Regions from separate parts of the Microbacterium sp. SL75 genome, predicted to be linked through region 2. Evidence: predicted binding sites of a transcription regulator. Region 2 holds the regulator's gene; the other holds the start of a gene.
What was found. Region 2 encodes LexA, which represses DNA repair genes until DNA is damaged. Its sites were predicted from a motif close to TCGAACANNTGTTCGA; they were not measured.

Region 1 (6,124 bases), 800 kb from region 2:
TCGAGGAAGGCGGAGTATTCGCGCACCTGCGGGGAATCGGTATCGAGCCGCGCCTCGTCGGACTTGGTGGCGTCGAGACCCGGCTCGCCGCCGTCGTAGGTGGCGACGGGGGCCTCGTCGAGCACGACGATGTACCGGCCGGTGGCCGATTCGATGGGTGTGGGGGGCGTCACCCCCTCGCCCACTTCGGCAGCCTGAACGGCTGTGGCTCCGGCAACGGTGAACAGTCCGGCCAGGGAAATGGCCGCGACCGAACGCAGGGTTCGACCCATCGTGCGCTCCAAACGGGGGGATGAATTGAGCGATCTGCGCGGCAACGGTGGCGCGCGTTGCACAAACATAACTCAGAGCGCTTTCATCACCAACGTTCAGTTTGGACGGCGTCCGAAAACGACGATCGTCGGCCCGCCCCGCCAGGCGTCGCGCCGGGGTCTCGGCATCCCGTCCCCCTAGACTCGACGAAACCCGAGGAGGAGCCATGCCCCGGCGCCGTCGCACCGTCGCGCAGCACGCCCGCCTGCGTTCGCCGAACCCGCTCGGCCAGCTCGCGAAGCTCCTCGCCGTCGCCGCGGTGGTCGGTGTCGTCGCAGCGATCGGAGTCGTGTCGTACACGGCGTACGACCTCACGGCCGACTTCGTCGAAGAGGCCGTCGTTGTCGAGAACCAGCCGGCCGTCCCGCCCGACCTCGGGGCGCTCTCGGGCGGGGTGAACATGATGCTCGTCGGCATCGACGAATGCGAAGAAGAGCTCATCGCCCTCTTGGGCGACCGGTGCGGGGGTGCGGACGCGGGCGGACGCCTGAACGACGTGAACATCCTCCTGCACATCTCGGAAGAGCCCCGGAAGGTCACGGTCGTCTCGTTCCCGCGCGACCTCATCTTCGACGCCCCCGCGTGCGACACCGCCGACGGGGGTCGCTTCGGCGGCGGCACCCTGCAGATCAACGAGCTCTACACCTACGGCGGACTCTCGTGCGTGATCACCGCCATCTCCGACATGAGCGGCCAGCAGATCCAATTCGGCGCGATGGTCACCTTCGGCGGCGTCATCGAGATCACCAACGCGATCGGCGGCGTCGAGATCTGCCTCGCGAGCGACATGCGCGACGCGAACACGGGCATCGACTGGGAAGCGGGACCGCGGACCATCCAGGGCCTCGAGGCGCTGCAGTTCCTCCGCACCCGATACGGAGTGGGCGGCAGCGACCTGGCCCGCGTGAGCAATCAGCAGCAGTACATGTCTCGCCTGGCGCGCAAGCTCGTCAGCGAGGAGGTGCTGTCGAACCCCTCGACGGTGCTGCGCTTGGCTTCGACGGGCCTTCGAAACGTCACGCCGACGCAGAGCCTGACGAATCCGCTGACCCTCGTCCAGGTCGCGTCCGCGGTGAAGGACGTGCCGTTCGAAGACATCGTCTTCGTTCAGTATCCGACCGTCACCGCCCGCTCGGATGCCAATCGCGTGGAGCCCGACGACGCCGCGGCCGAGGTGCTCTGGGACGCGTTGCGCGAGAACCGTTCCATCGAAGTGACCGGAGGGGTGTCGGTCAACGACGGTACGGTCATCGCCGAACCGACCCCGGGAGAGCAGGTGTCGCCCACGGAAGATCCCGCGGTCGAGCCGGGCGAGGTCGATCCCCGCACGGGCGCCATCGCCCTCCCACCCGCCATCACCGGCTCGAGCGCCGCGCAGCAGACCTGCAGCGCGGGTGTCGTCAACTGAGTCAGTAGGTCGGCGCGGCCGGCAGCCCGAAGAACTCCTCGAGGGTGGTGAAACCGCCCTCGTGATACGCGCGGGCGAGCTCCGGGCCGATGTAGCGCAGGTGCCAGGCCTCGGGCTCGTAACCGCTGACGCTCTCGCGACCCTCGGCGTACCGGGTGATGAAGCCGTACTCCCACGCGTGATCGCGCACCCACGCGCCCTGCGGCGACGCCGCCACGTCGTCGAGGGTCTTGCACGAGCCCTTGCACGGGACGATGTCGACGGCCATCCCCGACTGGTGTTCGCTGTAGCCGGGCCGCGCGCTCTCTCGATCCGCTTCGGCGACACCCCCGACTGCCACCCGCCCGGCGTAGGTCGACTTCTGCGTCGTGTACGAGCGGTAGGCGCTGAGGTAGCCGATCTCGCCGACGCCGGCGTCGGCCGCCGCTTTCACGAGCGAGGTGAGAGCGCGCGCGGCGGGAGCACGCAGGGCCGAGTCCTCGAGGGCGCGCACATCGGCGGGCATGACGAGGTCGCCGGGCTGGTAGTCGACCGGGTCGTACGGGCGCTGCTTGTTGACGACGAGCCACTCGCGGTTCGGGTCGGAGAGCGAGACGCAGGGGGCGATCCCGGATGCCACCGCTGCGCGGAAGGCCCCACCGCCACCGGCGGCGTCGATGACGGCGGCGTCGTCCCCCGCGGCGAGCGCGGTCGTGAAGGCGGGATCGTCGCACGGTGTCGCCGTGGCGGCGACGGCGGCGAGCTGGGGCACGGGGATGCCGTCGTCGGCGACGGCCGGAGGGCCCGCGATCTGCGCGACGGCATCGCTCGCCGACTCGGGTAAACCCCCCGAGGCGGCAGCACCGACCGCGATGGCGCACCCGGCGATCACGACGACGGCCGCGGCCACCCCCGCAAGGCGGCGTCGGAGGAGGACGGGAGCGAGTCGACGGATGCCACGGGTCTCGGACGCTCTTTCCTGAGGGGCGTCGGCATCGCGGCGCAGCGCGCGACGTGTCGATGCCGCGGCGAAGGCGTCGTCGGCGACGACATCAGGAAGGGTGAGGGCCGCGGTCGCGAGCCGCTCGGCCTCCGCGCGCGCGGCGCGGCGGGGCGAGGTCTCGGGGTCGTGGCTTGTCACCCCTCCATTGTCGCTGGTGCATCCTGAACGGTCGACCCGGGTGGGGTCGGGGCGCGGGTCTCGAACCTGGACTCGAAAGGAACAGGCACGGTGTTGCCGGATCGTCGAACATGCGTTCGACTGTTCTCATGAGATGGCAGGGTCAGCAGCTGGGGGTGGACGACACGGCGGCGCTCCCGGGCATGGAGCGGATGGACGGCCTCGTCCGATCGGTGACGACGCCGGAGTTCGCCGGGATGACGTTTCACGAGGTGCTCTGCAAGAGCGCGCTGAATCGCGTCCCCGGTGCCTCGGCCATGCCGTTCGACTGGACCGTGAACCCCTATCGCGGCTGCAGCCATGCGTGTTCGTATTGCCTGTCCCCGGACACCCTCATCTTGAAAGCGGACGGCCGACAGGTCCCCCTGTCGCAGATCCGTGTCGGAGACGAGATCATCGGCACCGAGGGGGGATCGCGAGACCGCCGTTATGTGCGAACGACCGTTCGCGCGAAGTGGAGCACTCGCAAACGCCTCCATCGCGTCACCCTCGCGGACGGCACCGAGATCGAGTGCAGCGCAGACCACCGGTTCCTGACGGAGCACGGATGGAAACACGTCACCGACTCCCCCGTCGCGGGCCGACAGCGCCCCCACCTCACGGTGTCGAACCGTCTGCAGGGTTTCGGAACGGGCGCCCCTCCCTCCGTGGAAGCGCCGGATCCGGACTGGCGCAAAGGGTATCTGACGGGCATGGTACGCGGTGACGCGACGATCTCCCACAAGACCCACGACGACGAGAATCGAGTCCGAGAAATCCACCGATTTCGCCTCGCCCTGGCCGATCGTGAGGCGCTCGATCTCGCGAAGGAGCTTCTCGAACAGATCGGCATCGTCACGATGGTCCGCCCCGTCTCCGTGCCCGCTCATCGCCGGCCCATGACGGCTCTTCACACGGCGAAGACGGACGATGTCGCGCGCCTCGAGGACTACGTCGCGATACCGCGGACGCGAAGCCGGGAGTGGATGGCTGGCTTCCTCGGGGGCATCTTCGACGCGAAGGGCTCTGACTCGGGCGAAATCCTGCGCATAAGCAACGCGAACGACGAACTTCTCTCGTTGGCCGAAGAGGCCTTCGCCGCGTTCCGATTCGATACCGTTCGCGAACCCTCTCGCCCGGGCACTGTGTCGGATGTCCGCCTGCGCGGAGGGCTCGCCTCGAGACAACGATTCTTCGATATCGCCCACCCGTCCATCACGCGCACACTCGATGTCTGCGGGACAACGGTCGAGACCAGCGTGGACGTGAGAGTCGTGAGCATCGAGGACATCGGCTACGACATCGACATGATCGACATCACGACGGACACCGAGGATTTCGTCGCGAACGGCGTCATCAGCCACAACTGCTTCGCTCGCAAGACTCACGAGTACCTCGACCTGGACTACGGGGCCGACTTCGACTCGCAGATCGTGGTGAAGGTGAACGTGGCCGACGTCCTGCGCACCGAGGTGCGCCGGGGGTCGTGGGCGCGCGAGCCCGTGATGCTCGGGACGAACACCGATCCCTATCAGCGCGCGGAGGGTCGGTACCGCCTCATGCCCGACATCGTCGGGGCCCTCACCGACAACGGCACACCCTTCTCGATCCTCACCAAGGGCACGCTGCTTCGACGGGACCTCCCTCTGCTCGCCGAGGCCTCGAAGCAGGTGAAGGTCACGCTGGCGATGTCGATCGCCGTCTTCGACGACGTCCTCCAGCACTCGATCGAACCGGGCACGCCCAGTGCCGAAGCCCGGCTCGAGACCGTGCGCGCGGCGACCGCGGCAGGATTCCGGGTGACGGTGTTCCTCATGCCGATCATGCCGCACCTCACCGACTCGATCGCCGCCCTCGACGACGCCCTCGCGCGCATTCGCGAGGCCGGTGCCGCACGCGTCGTCTACGGCGCACTCCACCTTCGCCCCGGTGCGAAACAGTGGTTCTTCGACTGGCTCGAGCGCGAGCATCCGCACCTGGTCTCGTCGTATCTCGGGCTGTACCCGGGGGTCTCGACGACGGCCCCGAAGGCCTACCGCACGTGGCTCGGCAAGCGCATGCGGCCACTCCTGCGCATGCATCGTCTCGACGGGTGGGACGAGGACGACCATCCTCGTGGCCGACCGCAGCCGGGATTGGCCGCGAGGACACCGCCCGCCAGCAGCCTCGGCCCGGTCCGTGTCACCGGCGTTCCGGCATCCGGTCGTCCCCGTGTCGCCCCGGCCAGCGAGCCGACGTTGTTCTGAGGGCCGGCCAGCGGCGCGGGGGCTCGACGGTTCTCGCGGTCCCGGCATCCCGAGGATGCACGAAGCCCCCGTCGCTGAACGTGACGGGGGCTTCGAGCGACGGGTTACGCGTCGACGTTCGAGAGCTGACGACCCGAGAGCTCCTCGAGCACGTCGTCACCGAGCGCGGTCTCTTCGAAGGGAGCCTGGATCTCGGCGCGGTCGAGCAGCTCGGTCATCCGACGGCGACGCTGACGCGTGATCAGCGTGACCACCGTGCCGGCGCGACCCGCGCGGCCGGTGCGGCCCGAGCGGTGCAGGTACGTCTTGTACTCGTCGGGAGCGTCGGCCTGGATGACCAGGTCGATGTCGTCGACGTGGATGCCGCGAGCGGCGACATCGGTGGCGACGAGCACGTTGACGCGCCCCGAGGTGAGCTTCTCGAGGTTGCGCGTGCGCTTCTGCTGGTTGAGGTCGCCGTGCAGCGCTACCGCGGCGATGCCGGCGTCGTCGAACTGCTCGGCGAGCATCTCGGCGTAGGCACGGGTGCGGGCGAACACGAGGGTCTTGCCCTCGCGGTCGACGAGCGAGTCGAGGATCTGCGCCTTGTCGCGGTGCTCGATGACGAGGACGCGGTGTTCGATGGTGCTCGAGTCCTGGTCCTCGCCGGCGACCTCGTAGACGGCCGGCTCGACGAGGAACTCGTCGACCAGGGCCGCGACCTCGCGGTCGAGGGTGGCCGAGAAGAGAAGCTTCTGGCTACCCTTCTTGGTCGCACGGAGGATCCGCTGCACGGGCTCGAGGAAGCCGAGCTCACACATGTGATCCGCCTCGTCGAGGACGGCGATCTGCACCTGCGAGAGGTCGAGCTTGCCCTGGTTCAGCAGGTCTTCGATGCGGCCCGGGGTGCCGATGACGATGTCGACGCCCTTCTTGAGCGCACCGACCTGACGCGCCTGGGGCACGCCGCCGTAGACCTGGGTGGTGAACAGGCCCACGCTGCGCGCGAGCACCTGCACGGTGCGGTCGATCTGCAGGGCG
Region 2 (6,124 bases):
CAGAACGGGTTGGGGGAACGGCGGGGCGACCTCGAGCGACCAGTCCTGCGCCGCGTACGAGTGCACGAAGTAGAACCGCTCCTTCTCGAGGCCGTCGAACAGGCGTGACCCGTCACCGGGTGCCACGGTGTTCCAGCCCATGTGCGGGAGCACCGGCGCCTCGAGCTCCGCGACGGTTCCGGGCCACTCCCCCAGGCCGGGGGTGTCGGCGCCGCGCTCGATACCGCGCGCGAACATGACCTGCATGCCCACGCAGATACCCAGGACGGGGCGACCGCCCGCCAGACGGCGATCGATGATCTCGCCGCCCCGGCTGTCGTTCAACGCACCCATGACCGCACCGAACGCGCCGACGCCGGGGACCAGCAGCCCGTCGGCGTCGAGCAGCAGAGAACGGTCGGAAGTCAGCCTCGCGTCGGCTCCCGCCTCGATGAGCGCCTTGACCGCGGAGTGGACGTTGCCCGAACCGTAATCGAAGACGGCGACGACGGGTCTCCGCGTCACAATGCGCCCTTGGTGCTCGGGATGCCGTCGACGAGGGGGTCGAGAGCCTTTGCCTGACGGAAGGCACGCGCGAGCGCCTTGTACTCGGCTTCGGCGATGTGATGCGGGTCGCGCCCACCCAGAACACGGACGTGGACGGTCAGTCCGGCGTGGATGGAGAGCGCCTCGAACGAGTGACGCACGAGCGACCCGGTGAAGTGACCGCCGATGAGGTGGTGCTCGAAGCCCGTGGGCTCGCCGGTGTGCACGAGGTAGGGACGACCGCTGATGTCGACCACAGCCTGCGCGAGGGCCTCGTCGAGCGGCACGAGAGCGTCGCCGTAGCGCGCAATACCGGACTTGTCGCCGAGCGCCTGGCGGATGGCCTGTCCGAGCACGATCGAGGTGTCTTCGACCGTGTGGTGGGCGTCGATGTGGGTGTCACCCGTGGAGCGGACGCGCAGGTCGGTCAAGGAGTGCTTCGCGAACGCGGTGAGCATGTGGTCGAAGAACGGCACGGTCGTCGAGATGTCGCTGACGCCTCGACCGTCGAGGTCGAGCTCCAGCTCGACGCGGGACTCGCTCGTCTCCCGGGTGATCGAAGCGGTACGGGGCGAGGCGGGGCCGGTCATGATCGCGATCCTACCGAGGCGAGCGCGTCGAGGAATGCGGTGGTCTCGTCGGCCGTTCCCGCGGTCACGCGGAGGTGGTGGGCGATGCCGACGTCTCGAATCAGGACACCCCGGTCGTAAAGCGCCTTCCAGGTGGCTGCCGGGTCGTCGACACCGCCGAACAGGACGAAGTTGGTCCACGACTCGTGGGCCGTATAGCCCAGCGCCGACACCGTCGCAGAGATGCGGTCGCGTTGCGCCACGATGTCGTCGACCATCGACAGCATCGTCTCGGCGTGGCCGAGAGCCGCGGTCGCCGCCGCCTGCGTGAGAGCACTCAGGTGGTACGGAAGACGGACCAGGCGGAGAGCGTCGACCAGCGCGGGGTCGGCCGCGAGGTAGCCCACCCGGGCGCCGGCGAAGGCGAAGGCCTTGCTCATAGTGCGCGAGACGACCAGCCGCGGGCGGTCGGGGAGCAGAGAAACCGCCGACGGCTCGTCCCGCGGGGCGAACTCTTCGTACGCCTCGTCGACGATCACGATGCCGTCGGTGGCGTCGTACACCGCCTCCACCACGTCGAGGCGCAGAGGCGTTCCCGTCGGGTTGTTCGGCGCACAGAGGAAGACGACGTCGGGCCGCTGCTCGCGCACCTGCGCCGCAGCTGACGCGGGCGAGAGGGTGAAGTCGTGCTCCCGTTCCCCGGTGACCCAGCGCGCACCCGTGGCGCGCGTGAGGATCGGGTACATGGAATAGGTGGGAGCGAAGCCCATCGCCGTACGGCCGGGGCCACCGAAGGCCTGCAAGATGTGCTGGAGCACTTCGTTCGAGCCGTTGGCCGCCCAGATCTGTTCGGGGTTCAGGCCGTGCCCGAGGTATCCCGCAAAGGCCTCGCGCAGTCCGGTGAACTCGCGGTCGGGGTACCGGTTGACGTCCCGAAGCGCCCGAGCGACGGCGTCCAGGATGTCGTCAGCCACCTCGGACGGAACAGGATGCGTGTTCTCGTTCACGTTGAGCGCCACGGGCAGTGCAGCCTGCGGGGCTCCGTACGGGGTCATACCCCGCAGATCGTCGCGAAGAGGAAGGTCGTCGAGGCGTACGGTCACCTCACCCATCGTAGGCGTCGAGCGGAGTCGAGGCGCACGAGCCGCGACCCGTCGTTCAGGCCGCGGGGGCGTACTCGGCGGGGATCGCGATGCGCTGACCCGCTGACACCGAGCCGCCGGGCAGAGCGTTGAGGCGCGTGATCTCTGCCACCACGTCGCGCGGGTCGGCGGAGGGGGCCACGTCTTCGGCGATCGACCACAGGGTCTCGCCGCTCATGACGGTGATCTCGGTGAACGAACCGGCGGGAGCGCCGGCGTCGCCGGAGGCGAGGGCGGATCCGCCACCGACGATCGCCACGGAGAGCACGGCGACGATCGGGAGGGAAACGAGGAACGCCACGACACGACGGCCACGCGCGGTGATGCGCAGGCGAGTAGACGGGGCGGTGAGGGCGATGCTGCTCATGATGTGCTCCTTGGTGGGGAGAGATTCGCACCCCACCCTCGGCCGGGAGGGCGGTGGTGCGAATCTGTATTCCGAATCTATATTCGAACCTGTTCGAGTGTCAAGACCTCGTGTATCGCAGACGAATCGAACGCGACACGCGTGGGCCTCCGTGTCAATCGGGTCGTCGACCGGATACGGTTTCGACACGGAGACCTCATCACCAACCTCCGACATTCGAATTTCCGCCGTGGTTTGCGCGGCGCGAGGGGAGCACAGATGACCGACGCGACGACCGCCGCCGGCCGCGAACGGCCGCAGACCCGGCGGCGCAAGAATCTCAGCGACAAGCAGCTGGCGATCCTCGAAGTGATCCAGCGATCCATCGCGCGGCACGGGTATCCGCCGAGCATGCGCGAGATCGGCGACGCGGTCGGGCTCAAGTCGCTCTCAAGCGTCACCCACCAGCTCAACCAGCTGGAGCTCAGCGGCTACCTTCGCCGAGACCCCGGCAAGACGCGCGCGATGGAGGTGCTCATCGACCTCCCCGGCGCCGCCGCGGAGAACCCCGCCGACGCCGCTCCCGCCCTCGGCGACGCCGCCCTGGTGCCCCTCGTCGGTCGTATCGCAGCCGGCGTGCCCATCACGGCCGACCAGCAGGTCGAGGAGATCTTCCCCCTCCCGCGCCAGCTCGTCGGCAAGGGGGAACTGTTCATGCTCAAGGTCTCGGGCGAGTCGATGATCGACGCGGCCATCTGCGACGGCGACTGGGTCGTCATCCGGTCGCAGGCCACGGCCGAGAACGGCGAGATCGTCGCCGCCATGCTCGACGGCGAGGCGACGGTCAAGACCTTCCGTCGGCGCGACGGCCACACGTGGCTGCTCCCCCGCAACAGCGCGTTCGAGCCGATCCTCGGCGACGAGGCCGTCGTCCTCGGTCGTGTCGTCGCGGTGCTGCGTACCGTCTGAGCCCGACGACTCGAGGCCGGATGCGCACCGAGAGGTGGCATCCGGCCTCTTCCGTTCCACGCGGGTGGATGTCCTAGGCCCTGCCTAGGCTGGGGTCATGGCTGACACCCTTCCCTACGGTTCCTGGCCCTCCCCGATCACGCCCGAGTCCGTCGCGCAGGCATCACCGCGCGTCGACGGGGCTCGGCTCGTGGGCGACGAGATCTGGTGGGGCGAGTCCCTCCCCCACGAAGCCGGTCGTGTCGCGGTGAAGCGTCGACGGGCCGACGGCTCCGTAGAGACGGTTCTCCCCGCACCCGCCAACGCCCGCTCCGCCGTCCACGAGTACGGCGGCGGCGCGTGGACCGCGTCCGACGATGGCGAGCTGTACTACGTCGAGAAGACCGACCAACGCGTGTGGGCGCTTCGCCCGGGCGGGACCGCGCGACCCCTCACTCCCGCCGACGACGCCGTACGCCACGGCGGCCTCCGCTGGGAGCACGGGGTGCTCCTCGCCATCCGCGAGACACACGGCGCGTCCCGCGTGCCGCGCCGCGAGATCGTGCGCATCCCGCTCGACGGGGCGACGGAGGTGCTCGCCGAGGGCAGCGACTTCCTCGCGCAGCCCGCCCTCTCCCCCGACGGCCGTCGTCTGGCCTGGATCGCGTGGAACCACCCCGACATGCCGTGGGACGCCACGACCCTCCGTGTCGCCGACCTCGAAACGGGGGTCATCCTCGACGTGGCCGGCGGGGAACGACGCGCACCGCTGCAGCCCGTCTGGATCGCGGACGACGAGCTGCTCTACGCCGACGACCCCGAGGGTCGCTGGAACCTCTTCCGCCGTCCTCTCGACGGCGAGGCCCAGCCCCTCGCCCCGGCCGATGCCGACACCGGCGGAGGCCTGTGGGTGCTCGGCACCCGCTGGTTCGGCGCAGCCGCCGACGGACGCGTCGTCGCGGTCCGCACGAACGGGGCAGACGAGATCGTCGAGATCGCCCCCAGCGGCGTGCGCCCGATCGACGTGCCCGTCGTCGCGGGGGCCGCGATCGACGACGTCCGAGGCTCGCGCGTCCTCGTCTCGGGGTCCGACGCTCGCGGACGCTCGGGGCTCTGGCTCGTCGACCTCGACTCCGGCGCGGTGGAACTCGTGACCGGCGGTTCCGGCTCGTGGGGAGACGAATGGATGCCGGCAGCCCGCGCCCTGTCCACCGACGGACCCCATGGCCCGGTGCACGCCTTCGCCTACGCCCCCACCAACCCCGGCGTCGCGCCGGTCGCGGGCGAACGCCCGCCCTACGTCGTCCTCGTCCACGGCGGACCCACCTCGCACGTGGGCCCCGCCCCCTCGGCGAAGACGGCGTTCTTCACCAGTCGCGGTATCGGCGTCCTGGACGTCAACTACGGCGGCTCGACCGGGTACGGCCGCGCGTACCGAGACCGGCTGAGGGGCCAGTGGGGCGTGGTCGACGTCGACGACGTGGCGGCCGCCGCATCCGCCCTCGCCGAGGCGGGGCTCGCCGACCCTGATCGCCTCGCCATCGCGGGTGGCTCGGCGGGCGGCTGGACGGTGCTGGCTGCCGTGACCCGCACCGACGTGTTCTCGGCCGGCATCTCGCGCTACGGCGTCGGAGACGCCCGGGCCCTGGCGGAGGACACGCACGACTTCGAGGCCCGCTACCTCGATGGCCTCATCGGGCCCCTGCCCGAGGCCGAGGCGGTGTACCTCGAGCGCTCACCCCTGGGGCGCCCGGAGCTCTTCCGTGTACCCCTGCTCATCCTGCAGGGCTCGGAAGACCGGGTGGTCCCGCCGTCGCAGGCCGAGGCCATCCGCGATGCTCTGACCGCACACGGCGTGCCGCACGCCTACGTCCTCTACCAGGGCGAGGGACACGGGTTCCGACGGTCCGAGACGGTGATCGACTCGCTCGAGCGCGAACTCGGCTTCCTCGGCGCGGTGTTCGGCTTCGAGACACCGGGCACTCCGGCGCTCGAGCTCGACTGAGTCCGCGCGGGACGCAACGGACGCAGACGTCGCTGCACGCGGAGCGGCCCCGCGTCCGAGAGGACCCACCGCTCCCCCCGGGGAGAGGCGACGGGCCCCCGCGCCTACGCGCAGGGGCCCGTGACGCCGCCTCGGGTCAGGCTCCGAATGCCGCAAGCTCCGCCGCGAGACGAGCGCCCACGTGCGCGTGCAGGAACGTTCCGCTCTCGCGGTGCTCCTGCGCCACGATGAGTCCGCTCTCGTGGACGGCTGAGACGAGGTCGCCACGGTCGTAGGGAACGACCGCCTGCACCTCGACCGCCGGCAGCGGAAGGGCGTCCTCGATCGCGGCGCGGAGCTCGTCGATGCCCTCACCCGTCCGCGAGGAGACGAACTTCGCGTTCGGCGCGAGCCCCCGCAGCACGAGGCGGTCGTCTTCGCCGACGAGGTCGGCCTTGTTGAAGACGACGATCTCCTGACCGAAGTTCGCATCGACGTCGCCCATCACGTCGCGCACCGTCATGAGCTGTGCGGCCGGGTCGGGGTGCGAGGCATCGACGACGTGCAAGATGACGTCGGCGTCGCCGACCTCCTCGAGCGTGGACCGGAA

Region 1: a site for LexA is predicted at 2,945-2,960, ahead of OVA17_RS07465 (intein-containing Rv2578c family radical SAM protein). Genes of this name have one in related genera too.

The regions. Positions count from the first base shown of each region.
Region 1 is NZ_CP113067.1:1,604,414-1,610,537, reverse strand. It holds gene OVA17_RS07480 (S8 family serine peptidase) at 1-272, opposite strand, end outside; gene OVA17_RS07475 (LCP family protein) at 479-1,720, shown strand; gene OVA17_RS07470 (M15 family metallopeptidase) at 1,722-2,840, opposite strand; gene OVA17_RS07465 (intein-containing Rv2578c family radical SAM protein) at 2,969-5,104, shown strand; gene OVA17_RS07460 (DEAD/DEAH box helicase) at 5,209-6,124, opposite strand, start outside.
Region 2 is NZ_CP113067.1:2,403,438-2,409,561, reverse strand. It holds gene hisH (imidazole glycerol phosphate synthase subunit HisH) at 1-504, opposite strand, end outside; gene hisB (imidazoleglycerol-phosphate dehydratase HisB) at 501-1,115, opposite strand; gene OVA17_RS11250 (histidinol-phosphate transaminase) at 1,112-2,206, opposite strand; gene OVA17_RS11245 (LysM peptidoglycan-binding domain-containing protein) at 2,253-2,603, opposite strand; gene lexA (transcriptional repressor LexA) at 2,862-3,551, shown strand; gene OVA17_RS11235 (S9 family peptidase) at 3,649-5,535, shown strand; gene hflX (GTPase HflX) at 5,672-6,124, opposite strand, start outside.